One region of the Modestobacter sp. VKM Ac-2983 genome, then DNA from elsewhere that is predicted to be linked to it. Evidence: riboswitches for the same ligand, from Rfam matches in the RefSeq annotation. Region 1 holds a riboswitch; the other holds the start of a gene.
The links. A riboswitch is a leader RNA that binds a small molecule or an ion and turns the genes downstream of it on or off. The one in region 1 is predicted to bind cyclic di-AMP.
Positions count from the first base shown of each region.

Region 2: another riboswitch for cyclic di-AMP. It lies ahead of O2W18_RS00370 (LysM peptidoglycan-binding domain-containing protein); the one in region 1 lies ahead of O2W18_RS10360 (hypothetical protein).

Region 1 is NZ_JAPVBK010000002.1:826,971-834,199, forward strand. Features, by position in the region: gene O2W18_RS10330 (amidohydrolase family protein) at 1-394, opposite strand, end outside; gene O2W18_RS10335 (CaiB/BaiF CoA transferase family protein) at 615-1,802, shown strand; gene O2W18_RS10340 (citryl-CoA lyase) at 1,799-2,623, shown strand; gene O2W18_RS10345 (extradiol ring-cleavage dioxygenase) at 2,616-3,497, shown strand; gene O2W18_RS10350 (hypothetical protein) at 3,494-3,853, shown strand; gene O2W18_RS10355 (quinone oxidoreductase family protein) at 3,858-4,832, shown strand; cyclic di-AMP (ydaO/yuaA leader) riboswitch at 4,990-5,142, shown strand; gene O2W18_RS10360 (hypothetical protein) at 5,164-6,057, shown strand; gene O2W18_RS10365 (alpha/beta hydrolase) at 6,100-6,927, shown strand; gene O2W18_RS10370 (protein adenylyltransferase SelO) at 6,966-7,229, opposite strand, start outside.
Region 2 is NZ_JAPVBK010000001.1:74,985-82,213, reverse strand. Features, by position in the region: gene O2W18_RS00395 (zf-HC2 domain-containing protein) at 39-809, opposite strand; gene O2W18_RS00390 (sigma-70 family RNA polymerase sigma factor) at 857-1,411, shown strand; gene O2W18_RS00385 (cytochrome c oxidase assembly protein) at 1,458-2,444, opposite strand; gene O2W18_RS00380 (DUF5926 family protein) at 2,536-3,471, opposite strand; gene O2W18_RS00375 (cytochrome P450) at 3,593-4,804, shown strand; cyclic di-AMP (ydaO/yuaA leader) riboswitch at 5,067-5,165, shown strand; gene O2W18_RS00370 (LysM peptidoglycan-binding domain-containing protein) at 5,289-6,053, shown strand; gene O2W18_RS00365 (SigE family RNA polymerase sigma factor) at 6,316-6,876, shown strand; gene O2W18_RS00360 (hypothetical protein) at 6,873-7,229, shown strand, end outside.

The sequences.
Region 1 (7,229 bases):
TGGTGACGCCGGCCTCGACGGCGTCCCAGGCCGAGAGCAGGTTGCCGGCGTACACGTCCTCGGGACGGAACGCCTTGCCGTGCTCCAGGTAGTACCAGACGAAGTACTGGGTGAGGGTCCAGTCGGCGCCGTAGCCGCGCATCGCGGTCTGCCACATGTGCCGGTGGGTGTCGATCATGCCGGGCATCACCACGCCGCCCTGCGCGTCGATCTCCAGGGTCCCGGCCGGGACGTCGAGCTGCCGGCCGACAGCGGCGATCTTCCCGTCCACGACGAGGACGTCGGCGTCGGGCAGCACGGTGTGTGCCTCGTCCATGGTCAGCACGGTGCCGTTGCGCAGCACGACCGGGCGGTCGGTCGCCTGCCCCGCGACGTCGGTGTCGGGCTGGGACATCGTCTACCTCCAGGCCGTCACCGGACTGTCACGGACGAGTGTCCGTACAACGGTCAGCCTGGCGACGGCCCCACTGTCGTGGTGATCGCGACCACATGTCAAGGCGAACGACGGAGTCGCGTCTTCCGGTTGACAGGCGAACGGCGCGGTGGTGACACTCGGCGGCACTCCGGACGCCCGTCCGCTTGACGGCGATGCACCGCTCGAGGGGCCACACCCGATGACCGAACACCCACTGCCGCCCGGCTCCGCGCCGGGTCGGGGGCCGCTGTCCGGCCTCCTGGTGGCCGACTTCTCCCGCGTCCTGGCCGGGCCCTACGCCACCATGCTGCTGGCCGACATGGGCGCCGAGGTGGTCAAGGTGGAGAGCCCCGGCGGCGACGACACCCGCAGCTGGGCGCCGCCGGTGCGCGAGGGGGTGTCGACCTACTACCTGGGCGTGAACCGCAACAAGCGCTCCATCGCCCTGGACCTCAAGGACCCCGCCGACGCCGCCGTCGCGCAGGAGCTGGCCCGCCGCGCCGACATCGTCATCGAGAACTTCAAGACCGGCGGGCTCGGCCGCTTCGGCCTGGACTACGCCAGCGTCAGCGCGACCAACCCGCGCGTCGTCTACGCCTCGATCACCGGCTTCGGCAGCGGCCCGGCCGGTGCGCCGCTGCCCGGGTACGACCTGATCGTGCAGGCGATCTCCGGCCTGATGAGCCTCACCGGCGACCCCGAGGGCGAGCCGTTCCGGGCCGGCATCTCCGTCTTCGACGTGATGGCCGGGCTGCACGCCACCATCGGCGTGCTCTCGGCGCTGAACGTCCGGCACGAGACCGGTCGCGGCCAGCACGTCGAGGTCAACCTGCTGTCCTCCGCGCTGTCCGGGCTGGTCAACCACGCCAGCGCCGTCGTCGCCGGTGGCGTCGTCCCGTTCCGGATGGGCAACAGCCACCCGAGCCTGTTCCCCTACGAGCCGCTCCCGTGCGCCGACGGCGACCTGATCATCACCGCCGGCAACAACGGCCAGTTCCGCAGGCTGGTCGAGGTGCTCGGCGTGCCCGAGCTCGCCGACGACCCGCGGTTCGCCCGCAACGAGGACCGCACGGCCAACCGGGACCAGCTGCGCCCGCTGCTGGTCGAGCGGCTCAGCACCCGGTCCAAGCGGGACTGGTTCGACGACATCATCGCCGCGGGCGTGCCCTGCGGGCCGATCAACACCGTCGACCAGGGGGTGGCCTTCGCCGAGTCGATCGGCCTGGACCCGGTGGTGACCGTGGGGGAGGGCGAGGCCGGCGTCCCCTCGGTCCGCCACCCGATCACCTTCTCCGAGACGCCGGCCGACTACCGGCTGCCGCCGCCGGCCCTGGACGAGCACGGTGCCGAGCTGCGACGGTGGCTGGCCACCGAGGAGGACGCGTGACCACCCCCGAGTACCCGACCGCGCTGGGCGCCTCCAGCCGCGAGTCGATCACGCTGCTGGGCACCGACCTGGCCCGCGACGTCATGGGCACCGTCGGCTTCGGGGAGCTGGCCTTCTGGCTGGCCACCCAGCGGCGGCCGACGCCGGGGGAGACCCGGGTCTTCGAGGCGGTGCTGGCCGCGCTCGCCGACCACGGGTTCACCCCGACTGCGATCGTCACCCGGCTCACCTACCTGTCGGCACCGGACTCGGTGCAGGGGGCGCTCGCCGCCGGCCTGCTCGGCGGTGGCTCCCGGTTCCTCGGCGTCACCGAGGACTCCGGCCGCTTCCTGGACGACGTGCTGACCGGGGTGGACGGCGCGCTGCCGACCGACGACGCCGGCTGGGACGCCCTGGCCCTGGAGACGGTGACCGCCCAGCGGGCGGCGCGGCGCTTCGTGCCGGGACTCGGCCACCACGTGCACAAGGACGGCGACCCGCGCACCCCGCGGCTGTTCGAGATCGCGACCGAGGAGGGGCTGTTCGGCCCGCACCTGTCGCTGTTCGCCGCCATCGGCCGGGTGCACCCCCAGGTGCTCGGCAAGACGCTGCCGCTCAACGGCGCCGGGGTGTGCGGTGCCGCGCTGGCCGACCTCGGCCTGCCGCTGGAGCTGTTGCGCGGCTTCGCCCTGCTGGCCCGCACCGCCGGGCTGATCGGGCAGCTGGCCGAGGAGCTGCGGCACCCGGTCGCCAACGACGTCTTCCTGTCCGTGGACCTCAACAACCGGTCCGTCGCCCCCGACCCGTACGTCCCTGACCTCAACGGAGACAGTCATGGCTGAACTGGCCGCGGTCATCGCGTCCACCCACCACCCCTTCTACTACCGGGCGAGCACGGCCACCGGTGCTGACCGGCCGCCGTTCGCCGACGAGTGGGTGGCGAAGATCGAGGCGTTCCGCGAGACGCTCACCCGCGCCGAGCCCGACGTCCTGGTGATGGTCGGCAGCGACCACTTCCACCAGCTCTGGCTGGACAACATGCCGCAGTTCCTCATCGGGAAGGCACCGTTCTTCGACGCGAACTTCCACAACGAGGAGCGCGAGTTCGGGCTGCCGAAGATGACGCTGCGCGGTGAGGAGGACCTGGCCGCGCACCTGCTGCGCGACGGGCTGGACCGGGACTTCGACCTGGCGTTCAGCAACGAGCTGCGGATCGACCACAGCATCACCTGCCCGATCATCACGCTGCGCCCGCAGGCCGACCTGCCGATCGTGCCGGTCTACACCAACATCTTCGCCCCGCCGCTGCCGCAGCCGAAGCGCTTCGTCCAGCTGGGCCGGGCGATCCGGGAGATGGTGGAGTCCTGGGAGAGCGACAAGCGGGTGGCGGTGATCGGCACCGGGCACCTGTCCCTGGAACTCGGCGGGCCGCGCCAGTTCGGCGAGCACGGGCCGGACCCGGAGTTCGACCGCAAGGCCGTCGAGTGGATCGCCAGCGGGGACATCGAGGGCTGCCTGGCCGAGGTCTCCCTGGAGTCCCTGCACCACCCGGGCAACGCCACCCACGGGTTCATGGACTTCATGCTGATGATGGGCGTGGCCGGGGAGGGCGCGAAGGCCGACCACGTGGACACCCTGGACCTGTTCCACACCATGGAGGCGTACTTCACCTGGTACCCCAACGGGGTCCCGAGCACGGGCGGGGTGTCGGCATGAGCAAGTACCTGCTGGACAAGTTCCTCTACACCGTGGACCGGGACCCGGAGCTGACCGAGCGCTACCGGGAGGACCCGGCCGGCACGGTCACCTGGTGGGAGGCCGAGATGGCCAACACCGTCCTGAACTGCATCCCGGCGGAGAAGACCACCTGGCTGGCCTTCACCGACGGGGAGCGGCGGGCGCTGGCCGAGCACGACCACGTGGCCCTCTTCGAGATGGGCGCGCACCCGTTCCTGACGCTCACCCTGTTCATCGCGCTGTTCGAGCGCGACCACGGGCCGATGGAGTACCAGCGCGCCTACGGCAAGGCGATGGAGCACATCTCCATGCCCTACCCCGACATCGCGACCTGAGCCGGTGCGCGCCGCCGTCCTGACCCAGCCGGGCGAGCCACCGGCCCTCGCGGAGCACCCGGACCCGGTGCCCGGCGAGGGCCGGACCCTGGTCCGGGTGACCGCCGCCCCGGTCGTGCCGCTGGACCTGCTCTGCGCCTCCGGGACGTCGTACTTCGGCCGCCCGGCCGTGCCGTACGTGCCCGGCGTGCAGGGGGTGGGGGTCGTGGTGTCGTCGGCCGTGCTGGCGCCCGGCACCCGGGTCTGGTTCGCCACCTCCGCGGGCATGAGCCCGGGCGACGGCAGCCTGGGCGAGCTCTGCGCCGTGCCCGACGCCGACGTCGTCCCGCTCGCCGGGGACCTGCCCGACCCGGTCGTGGCAGCGCTGGGCCTGTCCGCGGTCGCCGGCTGGATGGCGTTGACCTGGCGCGGCCGGTTGCAGCCGGGGGAGCGGGTGCTGGTGCTCGGTGCCGGGGGTGCGGTCGGCCAGGCCGCGCTGGGGGCCGCCCGGGCGCTGGGGGCCGGGCGGGTGGTCGGGGTCTGCCGGTCGCCGTCCGCGGCGGACCGTGCCCGCCGGGCCGGCGCCGAGGACGTCGTCCTCACCGGGGACGGCGGCGACCTGGCTGCCCGGATCCGGCAGACGGTCGGCTCGGACGTCGACCTCGTCGTCGACCCGGTGTTCGGCGCCGTGGCCGCGGCGGCGTGCTCGGTGCTGGCGCCCGGTGGGCGGCTGGTCAACCTGGGTGGCGCGGCCGGGGACGCCGCCGAGTTCTCCTCCGCCGTGCTCCGCAGCCGGAGCATCGACGTGCTCGGCTACACCAACAACGCGCTCACCGGCGAGCAGCGGGCCGCCGCGCTGACCTCGGTGCTGCGGCACGCCGCGGCCGGGCAGCTCCGGGTGGAGCACGCCGTCCTCCCGCTGGCGCGGGTCGCGGAGGCCTGGGCGGCCACCGCGGCCGGGGGCGGGAGCCGGTCCGTCGTCGAGCTGTCGGTGCGCTGACCGGACACCGGCGGTGGTGACGGATGGGACGGGTGTGTCCGGAGAGTGACGCGACCACCGTCACCCCATGAAATGCGGGCGACGGATTGTCACGATTCGATGACGCCGTTAGGTTTGCCGGGTCCAGTCGGTCGCCACGTCCCCACCCGGGGAGCCCGACCGGACGCCGCCGAGTCGCCCTCCGGGGCGAGCCGGGGACCCACCGCACCACTGGGGTGAATCCCGCGCCCGGACGAGAAGTCCGGGCCGGGTAGGGCTGCTTCCCGCCCGAACCCGTCAGCTGACCTGGTAGGCGGCCATCGGAAGACACCTGTACGGAGCACTCCTGCCCATGCGCGCCCGCACCACCACCTCCAGCTCCACCAGCCGCCGACGTCCGCCGGCCGGCGTCCGTCGGCCCGGGCTCTACCTCGCCGTCGCGGCGGCCGGTGCCGTCCTGGTCAACGTGGTCGTGGGCGCCGGTCCGGCGGCCCAGGCCGACCCCGTGGCCTCGGAGCCGGTGAGCGTCGCCGCGCAGCTGGGGCTGGCCGCCGAGTCCGGCGCCGTCGACGGGACCGAGGACCTCCGGCCGCTCGAGGAGCTGGCAGCCAGCCGGGCCACCCGGGAGGCCGAGCAGACCGCCGCCCAGCAGGCCCAGGCCGCGGCCGACCAGGCCGTGCTCGACCAGCAGGCAGCGGAGGCGGAGGCAGCGCGCCTCGCCGCCGAGGCCGCGGCCGCCGCTGAGGCCGAGGCCGCTCGGGTCGCCGCCGAGGCCGCCGCTGCTGAGGCCGAGGCGCAGTCAGCCGCCCCAGCTCCGGCACGGGCCGGGACCGCGGCCAAGCCCTCCGCCGCGGCGCCCTCCAGCTCCGGCACCGCGGTGACCGCGACCGCGAAGATCAGCAACTCCGCCGGACCGATCAAGCCGCAGGCGCAGGCCGCCGCGAACGCCGTGGTCAGCAACGTGCCCGGCGCCGGCTCGATCACCCTGGGCGGGACGCGGCCCAGCGCTGCCGACCCGCACGGTCACCCGTCGGGGCTGGCGGTGGACTACATGGTCATGTCCAACGCCGCCCTCGGTGATGCGATCGTCGCGTACCACGTGGCCAACTGGGCCGAGCTCGGCGTCGACTACATCATCTGGGAGCAGCGGATGCTCTCCTCGCCCGGCGGCTCCTGGAAGCAGATGGAGGACCGGGGCAGCGTGACGGCGAACCACTTCGACCACCCGCACGTCAACTACCGCTAGACGGCGCTGGCCCGGCCGCCGGCAGCGCGCCACCATGGGGTGGTGCTGCGGTCGGTGCTCCGGGCCGCGCTGATCGGTGCCATCGTGCTGGTCGTGGTGGTCGGTCTGCTGTGGACGTTCCAACGCCGGCTGGTGTACCTGCCCGACGCCGGCCCGGTGCCGGCCGCCGCTGACGTCCTCCCCGGTGGCCGGGACGTCGAGTTGGCCACCGCCGACGGCCTGACCCTCGGCGCCTGGTTCGTGCCCGGCCCGACGGCTGACGCCCCGACCGTGCTCGTGGCCAACGGCAACGGCGGTCACCGCGGGGTGCGGGCCCCGCTGGCCCGGGCACTGTCGGACGCGGGGCTGGGGGTGTTGCTGTTCGACTACCGCGGGTACGGCGGCAACCCGGGCAGCCCGAGCGAGGCTGGTCTGGCGCTGGACGTCCGCGCGGCGCGCGACTGGCTGCTGACCGACGGCGGGGTCCCGGCCGAGCGGCTCCTGTACTACGGGGAGAGCCTGGGCGCCGGCGTCGTCACCGAGCTGGCCGTCGCGCACCCGCCGGCCGGGCTGGTGCTGCGCTCGCCGTTCGTCGACCTGGCCGCCGTAGGCAGCGAGCACTACCCGTTCCTGCCGGTCCGGCTGCTGCTGCGGGACCGCTACCCGGTGGCCGAGCTGGTCTCCCGGGTCGAGGTGCCCACCACCGTCGTCCTGGGCACCGCCGACTCGATCGTGCCGCCGGAGCAGAGCCGGGAGGTGGCCCGTGCCGCCGGGCAGCTGCACCGCACGGTCGAGGTGCCCGGCGCCGACCACAACGACGCCGTCCTGCTGGATGGCGACCAGCTGGTCGCCGCCGTCGTCGAACTGGCCCGCCTGACCACCGACCCCTGACCCAGCACCACCAAAATGGCCATTTTGGTGGTGCTGGGTCAGGTGCCGCAGAAGGTCTGGTAGGTGGCGCCGAAGTCGGCGGGGGCGGGGGTGGCGTACCGCTCCAGGCCCGGCCGCTCGGTGTAGGGGTGGGTCACGGCCTCCAGCAGGGGGCCCAGCGGTGCCAGGTCGCCCGCGGTCGCCGCGGTGAGCGCCTCCTCGACGAGGTGGTTCCGCGGGATGTAGAGCGGGTTGACCCGGTCCATGGCGTCGGCGTCCGGGGCCAGTGCGCGCCAGCGCTCCGACCACGCGTCGAACGAGGC
Region 2 (7,229 bases), on a different contig from region 1:
CGGCTGGTCACCGCGGCCAGTGAACCAGGGGCACGCGGTCAGGCGGCCGCGCGCTCGCCGCCGCCTTCGGCCCGGACCACGGCACGCGCGGCCGGGCCGGCGCCCCGCCAGCCGGGCGCCGCAGGACGCTCGGTCCACCGCCCGGGCTCCGCTCCCCGGGCGGCGGCCCACCGCGTCACCGGCCGGGCGACCCGCTCCCCGGTCGGCCCGGTGCGGACGCCGCGATTCCGCAGCGCGAGCCAGCTGACCAGCACGGCCCCACCGAGCAGCAGCAGGTGGCCGACCGCCCGGCCGGTGTGCACGTGACCGGCCCCCAGGTCCCCGACGGTGACCCAGGCGAGCACCGCGGCGAAGGGCAGCAGGAAGGGCAGGGCCCCGGCCGCCAGCCGCGGCAGCACGGCGACGCCGAGGAAGCAGGCGGCCAGTCCCAGGTTCCAGGCCCCAGTCTCGTGCGCCAGGTGCACCGGGGCGGCCGCCGCAGCACCGGTGCCCAGCAGCGCCGGCAGGCTGACCGCCAGCTGACCGGCGCCGACGGCCAGCAGGGTGAGCCGGAGGGCGGCGTCCAGCCACGCCCGGGAGCGGACCGCCGGCTGCACCGCAGGCAGCCGCCCCAGCACTGCGGCGGTCACGTCGGGCACCGCCGCGACCGGGGTCAGCCGGGCCCGCCGGGTGACCTCCGCCGCGGCCTCGGCCCACCCGCGGCAGGCCGGGCACCTGCCCAGGTGCTCGTCGACCCAGGTCTGCGGGAGGCCCGGCGACTCGCCGTCCAGGTCGGCGGAGACCGCCTCACGACAGGCTGCACAGCTCACGGTGGCATAGTCGCCGCCGACGACCGCAGAGTTCCCGGAGGGTCCACGTGGGGCAGCTGGAACGTCTCGCTGCCCGCGCAGCCGAGGGCGACAGCCTGGCTCAGGCCGCGCTGATCCGGGAGACGCAGACCGACGTGTGGCGGCTGTGCGCGCACCTGGCCGACCGCCAGGTCGCCGAGGACCTCACCCAGGAGACGTTCCTGCGTGCGCTCCCGGCGTTGCCGGGCTTCGAGGGCCGGTCGTCGCTGCGCACCTGGCTGCTGTCGATCGCCCGGCGGGTCTGCGCCGACCACCTGCGGTCCCGGAAGCGCCGCGGCCTGGTGCTGGTCTCCGACGACACCGACCTGGCCGACCTGGTCCGCGACGTGCCGGAGGACGAGGTGGGCGGGTCGGTCGCCGCGCAGGATGTGCTGGACCGACTGGAGCCCGAGCGCCGGGAGGCCTTCGTGCTCACCCAGCTGATCGGGTTGCCCTACGCCGAGGCCGCCGAGGTGGCGGGCTGCCCGATCGGCACGATCCGCTCGCGCGTGGCCCGGGCCCGGGCCGACCTGGTCGAGGCGCTGGTCGCCGCCGACCACCCCCGCAGCCGCCGTCCCTCCTAGCGCACCGCCCCTCCCGGGGCCGAGGTCCCGACGTCCGCCCCACCGGTCAGGGGTGCTGGGCCGCCAGCCGGCGCAGGCGCTCGTTGTACGCGGTCAGCTCGGGGTCCTCGCCGCTCTCGCCGCGGGCGATCGCCCGGTCCCGGGTCCGGTCGGCGGCCCGGTTGGACCGTTCCTCCGAGCGGGTCCACTGGAAGAAGACCACCGCCAGCACCAGCACGGTGGGGAACTCACCGAACGACCAGGCGATGCCGCCGGCCGCCCCCTGGTCGTAGAGCGGGTCGATGCCCCAGGACTCCGGCGGGGTGGCGTAGCTCGTCAGCAGCACGGAGCTGCTCATCATCACGATCACGCCGAAGAAGGCGTGGAACGGGGCGGGCAGCAGCAGCTCGAGCATCCGGGCGCCGTGCCCGGAGCGCCGGGGCCACGGGTCGATGGCCATGATCGGGCCGAAGAACAGCAGCCCGGTGACCAGGAAGTGCAGCAGCATGAACGTGTGCCCGACCGTCGTCGACATGAGGTCGTCGAACAGCGGGGTGAAGTAGACGCCGTAGAGGCTGGCGATGAACAGCGGCACGGTGAAGAACGGCGAGGCGACCAGCTGGCCCAGCCGGCTGTGCAGGGCGCCGAGCAGCGCGCGCCGCGGCACCCCCGCGGGTCCCTGCGCCGCGGGCAGGGCGCGCAGCATCAGGGTGACCGGGGCGCCGAGCAGCAGGAGCAGCGGCGTGATCATGCTCAGCACCATGTGCTGCACCATGTGCAGGCTGAAGAGCGCCATGCCGTAGCTCTGCAGGCCACTGGCGGTGACGTGGAAGAGGCTGGCGCAGCCGATCAGCCAGGCCACGGTGCGGGTCGGCGCCCAGCGCACCCCCCGCCGGTGCAGCCGCCACAGCCCGACCAGGTAGCCGACGGCCAGCAGCACGGCCAGCCAGGCCACCGGCGAGGCGGCGGCCAGGTCCAGGCCCAGCACCCGCCCGGTCGTCGGCGGCAGCTCCGGGACGTGCATCCCGCCCATGCCGCCGTGCTCGTGGCCCACGTCAGTCCTCTCTCAACTCCGCTGTGCGGCCCCCACGGTAGGCCTGGCCCGTCCCCCTCGCCGCAGTCGGCGAGGGGGACGGGCCCTCGGCTCAGCGCAGGGTGACCTGACGGGACAGCAGCCCGGCGCGGGCCCGACGCTCGTCGGCGTTCAGCGGCTCGGTGACCGCCAGCGCGGCCTCCAGCCGGGAGTGCAGCTCCGCTGAGGGACCTGCCCACTCGGCGCCCGGCACCTCACCCGGCACGTCCCACACCGGGACGGCGAGGCCCAGCGCACGGAAGGCACCGGCGTAGCGGGTGCCGTCCCCCAGACTGAGCTGCTCGGCCGCGCCGAGCCGGGCGAGGGCGTCCAGCAGCGCCTCCTCCGGCTCGGGGCGCACCCAGCGCACGTGCCCGCGCTCGGTGGTCGGCCGGCACCAGTACGCGGCCTCCAGGCCGGCCAGCCGCACCGTGGGCATCACCATCTCGTTGGCCTGCTGCAGGCTGGCCCGGGCGGTCGCGTCGACGTCGGCGCCCTCGAGCCAGAAGCCGAAGTCGTCGTGCACGGTGACCTCGAACGGCGCCGAGAGGTCCAGCAGCTCCTGCAGCCGCGGCCCGGCCGAGCCGGCGGCACCGATCGGGCCCGGGTCGACGGGAGCGCCGGCCGGGGCCTCGAGCGCGGCGGCGAGCGCGGTGCCGAGGTCGCGGCTGACGTCGTCGGAGGAGGTCTGCAGCTGGACGCCGAGCAGGATCTCCCCGTTGGCGCGCACCAGGGCGGGGGTGCCGCCGGGCAGGACGCTGGCCAGCGTGACCGACCGGCCGTCCGTGGTGGTCAGCTTCGCGGTGGCGGCCGGCACGAGCTCGCGCAGCGCCACCCAGTCGACCTCGCCGGGCAGGCCCTCGAACGGGCGGAGCACCGGCTGGCCGTAGCCGGAGCCGTGGCAGTGCTTGTAGCGGCGGCCGGAGCCGCAGGGGCAGGGCGCCTTCGGGTTGGTCTCACCGGCTGTCGCAGCCGGGGCGGCGGGACGGCGGGTCGTAGTGCGGGCCATGCATGCGAGGGTAGTCAAAGGACCCCCTCGCCCCCCGCCCCTCGCACGCTCGCGGCGGGACCCTGCGAGGGGGCCGCCCGCACTGCCGTGCCGCGCCGCTCCCCTCAGTACGCTGCTGCCGGTGACGCCGGCCCCTGCTCCGCTCGACCTGACCGACCCCGTTCTGGTCGCCGACCCCTACCCGGCCTTCGCCGTGGCCCGCGCCGCGGCGCCGGTGCAGTGGAACGAGCAGCAGGGCATGTGGCTGGCCCTCGGCCACGCCGAGGCCAACGCCGTCCTGCGGGACCGGCGGCTGGGCCGGATCTGGTCGGACAAGGCGCCGGCGGAGCGGTTCGAGAGCTTCAACCTGATCCACCGCAACGCGATCCTGGAGATGGAGCCGCCCACCCACACCCGGCTGCGCCGGCTGATCAGCGCCGCGTTCGCCCGCGGACACGTCGAGCGGCTGCGACCCTGGGTGCAGGAGCTGGCCGACTCCCTCGTCGACTCCCTCGTCGAGCGCTCCGCCGGGGACACCGGCGTCGACGTGCTGTCCGGGATGGCGGAGGAGCTGCCGGTCGCCGTCATCGCCGAGCTGCTGGGCGTGCCGGCAGCCGACCGGCCGCTGCTGCGCCCGTGGTCGAACGCCATCGTCAAGATGTACGAGTACGGCCGGACGACGGAGGTCGAGGCCGACGCCGAGCGGGCCGCCGCCGAGTTCGTCGCCTACCTCCGCGAGCTGGCCGCCGAGCGGCGGACCGCCCCGGGGGAGGACCTGCTCACCCACCTGGTCACGGTGCGCGACTCCGAGGGCGACCGGCTCACCGAGGACGAGCTGGTCACCACCTGCATCCTGCTGCTCAACGCCGGGCACGAGGCGACGGTCAACGTGAGCGGCAACGGCCTGCTGGCGCTGCTGGAGCACCCGGACCAGCTGGATCGGCTGCGCGCGGACCCGGACCTGCTCCCGACGGCGATCGAGGAGCTGATGCGCTTCGACTCGCCGCTGCAGCTGTTCGAGCGCACCGCCACCTCCGACGTCGAGATCGGCGGGGTGACCGTCGCCCAGGGGCAGAAGGTCGCCGCCCTGCTGGGCAGCGCGAACCGGGACCCGGCCGTCTTCACCGACCCCGACACCCTCGACGTGGGGCGCACCGACAACCCGCACATCTCCTTCGGCGCGGGGGTGCACTTCTGCATCGGCGCCCCGCTGGCGCGGGTCGAGCTGCAGGCCTCCTTCGGTGCGCTGCTGAGCCGCACCTCCCGGCTGGAGCTGGCCCGCCCGGCCCGACGCCGCCCGGAGTTCGTCATCCGCGGGCTCCAGGACCTGCCGGTCGTGCTCACCGGCCGCTGAGCCCCCAGCCCCGGCCCCGGTGCAGCGGACCACATGCCGTTGCGTCGGGAAACGACCCGGGGGCACCAGTCCACGGCGCGTCCATGATCCGTCACAGCTCGTGCTGACCGCGTCGGGGAGCCCGGGAAAGCTCACCGCCGACCGGCTCCGCCGGCCGACGGCCTGCCTACCGTTGGTCCGTCCGCCACACGGCGGGCTCCGGACGACGACACCGCCGAACCTGCCCACCGTCGGCCCGGACGTCACGAGACCACGGGCAGGCGCGGGGGACCCACCTCGCAAGACCAGGCCTCCGGGCCTTGGGGTGAAGCCGCAGCACGCGGCCGGGCAGCTCTCGCCCGAACCCGACAGCTAACTCCGCAGGCGGCGAGAGGCACACACACCCATGCTCAATCGCTTCACGGCACGGCGCGACCGCTCCTCCGGGCGATCCGCCTTCGCTTCCGCGGCGCGCCCGGCCATGGTCGTCGCGGCAGCTGCAGCGATGTCCTTCGGGGTCATCGCGCCCGCCCAGGCCCACACCGGCAGCCACACCGTCAGCCCCGGGGACACCCTCAGCAAGCTGGCCAGCAGCCACGGCACGACCTGGCAGACCGTCTACGCGGCCAACCAGGGCACCATCGGCGGCAACCCGAACGTGCTGCGCGTCGGCCAGGTGCTCTCCATCGGCGGCGGCTCGGCCCCCGCGGCTGCACCGGCGGCCGCACCGGCAGCGGCCTCCGGCAGCTACGTCGTCCGCGCCGGCGACACGCTGAGCAAGATCGCCGCGGCGCACGGCACCACCTGGCAGAGCATCTACGCCGCCAATCGCGACACCATCGGCGGCAACCCGAACGTGCTCCGCGTCGGGCAGGCCCTCACCCTCGGCGGCGGGGCAGCACCCGCGGCCCCGGCGCCCAGCCGGCCGGCCCAGCAGGCCGCCAGCCGCAGCGCCGACCGGACCGCCACCGGTGACCCCCGCAGCATCGGCCGGACCATGGTGGCCGAGCGCGGCTGGGGGGCCGGCGAGTTCACCTGCCTGGACAGCCTGTGGACCAAGGAGAGCAACTGGAACCCCACGGCCGACAACCCGAACTCCAGCGCCTACGGCATCCCGCAGGCGCTGCCCGGCTCGAAGATGGCCTCGGCCGGCCCGGACTGGCGCACCAACCCGGCGACCCAGATCACCTGGGGTCTGGGTTACATCAGCGACCGCTACGGCACCCCGTGCGCCGCGTGGGCGCACTCCCAGGCCAACAACTGGTACTGATCCACGAGCGCGACGGGTCGGTCGGCGCGGTCACGCGCTGACCGGCCCGCACCGGTGATCCGGGCCGACCGGACCATCGGCACGACGACGCCCCGGCCGGGCAACCGGCCGGGGCGTCGTCCGTTCCGGACGAGATCCTCCGGCCCCTGCCAGAGGCCCACTCACCGCGCCCGCTGAGCCGTTACCGGATCGTGACCGGGGGACCTGGGGGCCAGCCGGACTGCCGATGCGTCTCCTCAGTGGGACCAGCGGAAGGGATGCGGTGGCGAAGGAGCAGGACGAGGAGTTCACCGACTTCGTCGGTGCGCACGGCCCACGGCTGCTGCGCACCGCCGTGCTGCTGACCGGTGACCGCGGCCGCGGCGAGGACCTGCTGCAGACCGCGCTGGCCCGCGCGTACGGCCGGTGGAGCACGGTCCGCCGCGCCGACGACCCCGTCGCCTACGTGCGCAAGATGCTGGTCAACGGCCACCTGAGCTGGCTGCGCCGGCTCAGCAACACCGAACAGGTGGTCGAGTGGTTCCCCGACTCCCCGGACCGGGTGGACCTGCAGGCGCTGCACGCCGAGGCCGACGAGCTGCGCACCGCGCTGCGCGAGCTGAGCCCGCGGGTGCGCACCGCGGTGGTGCTGCGCCACCTCGACGACCTCAGCGAGGCCGACACCGCACGCCTGATGGGCTGCTCGGTGAGCACGGTAGGCAAGCACGTCTCCCGCGGCCTCGCCGTGCTGCGCACCGTCCTGGACCGTTCCCCCGGGCCGTCCTTCCACCCCTCCCCCGAACCGTCCCCCGACCCGGCACGGACCACCCGGAGGCACGCGTGAACCCCCACGAGCGCGACCTCGCGGGCCGGCTGCACGGTCTGGCCGACGAGCTGACCGCCGGCGGAGGCGGCGATGCCGCCGACGCGGTGGCCCGCTGGCGCCACCGGCGCCGGACCCGGCGGACGTTGACGGCGGTCGCCGTCGGCGTGGCCGCGGTGGCCGTCGGAGGCGTGGTCGCCGTCGGCCCACCGTCCTCCGCACCGCTCCCCGGGGGCACCGCGCGGCCGACGGTCACGTCGTCGGCGCCGGCCACGGCACCGACGCCGCCGCCGCCCGGAGAATCCACGCCGTCCGGGACACCGGTGCCCGACGACAGCCCGGTCACCGGCGGTGCGACCGAGGCCTACGGCAAG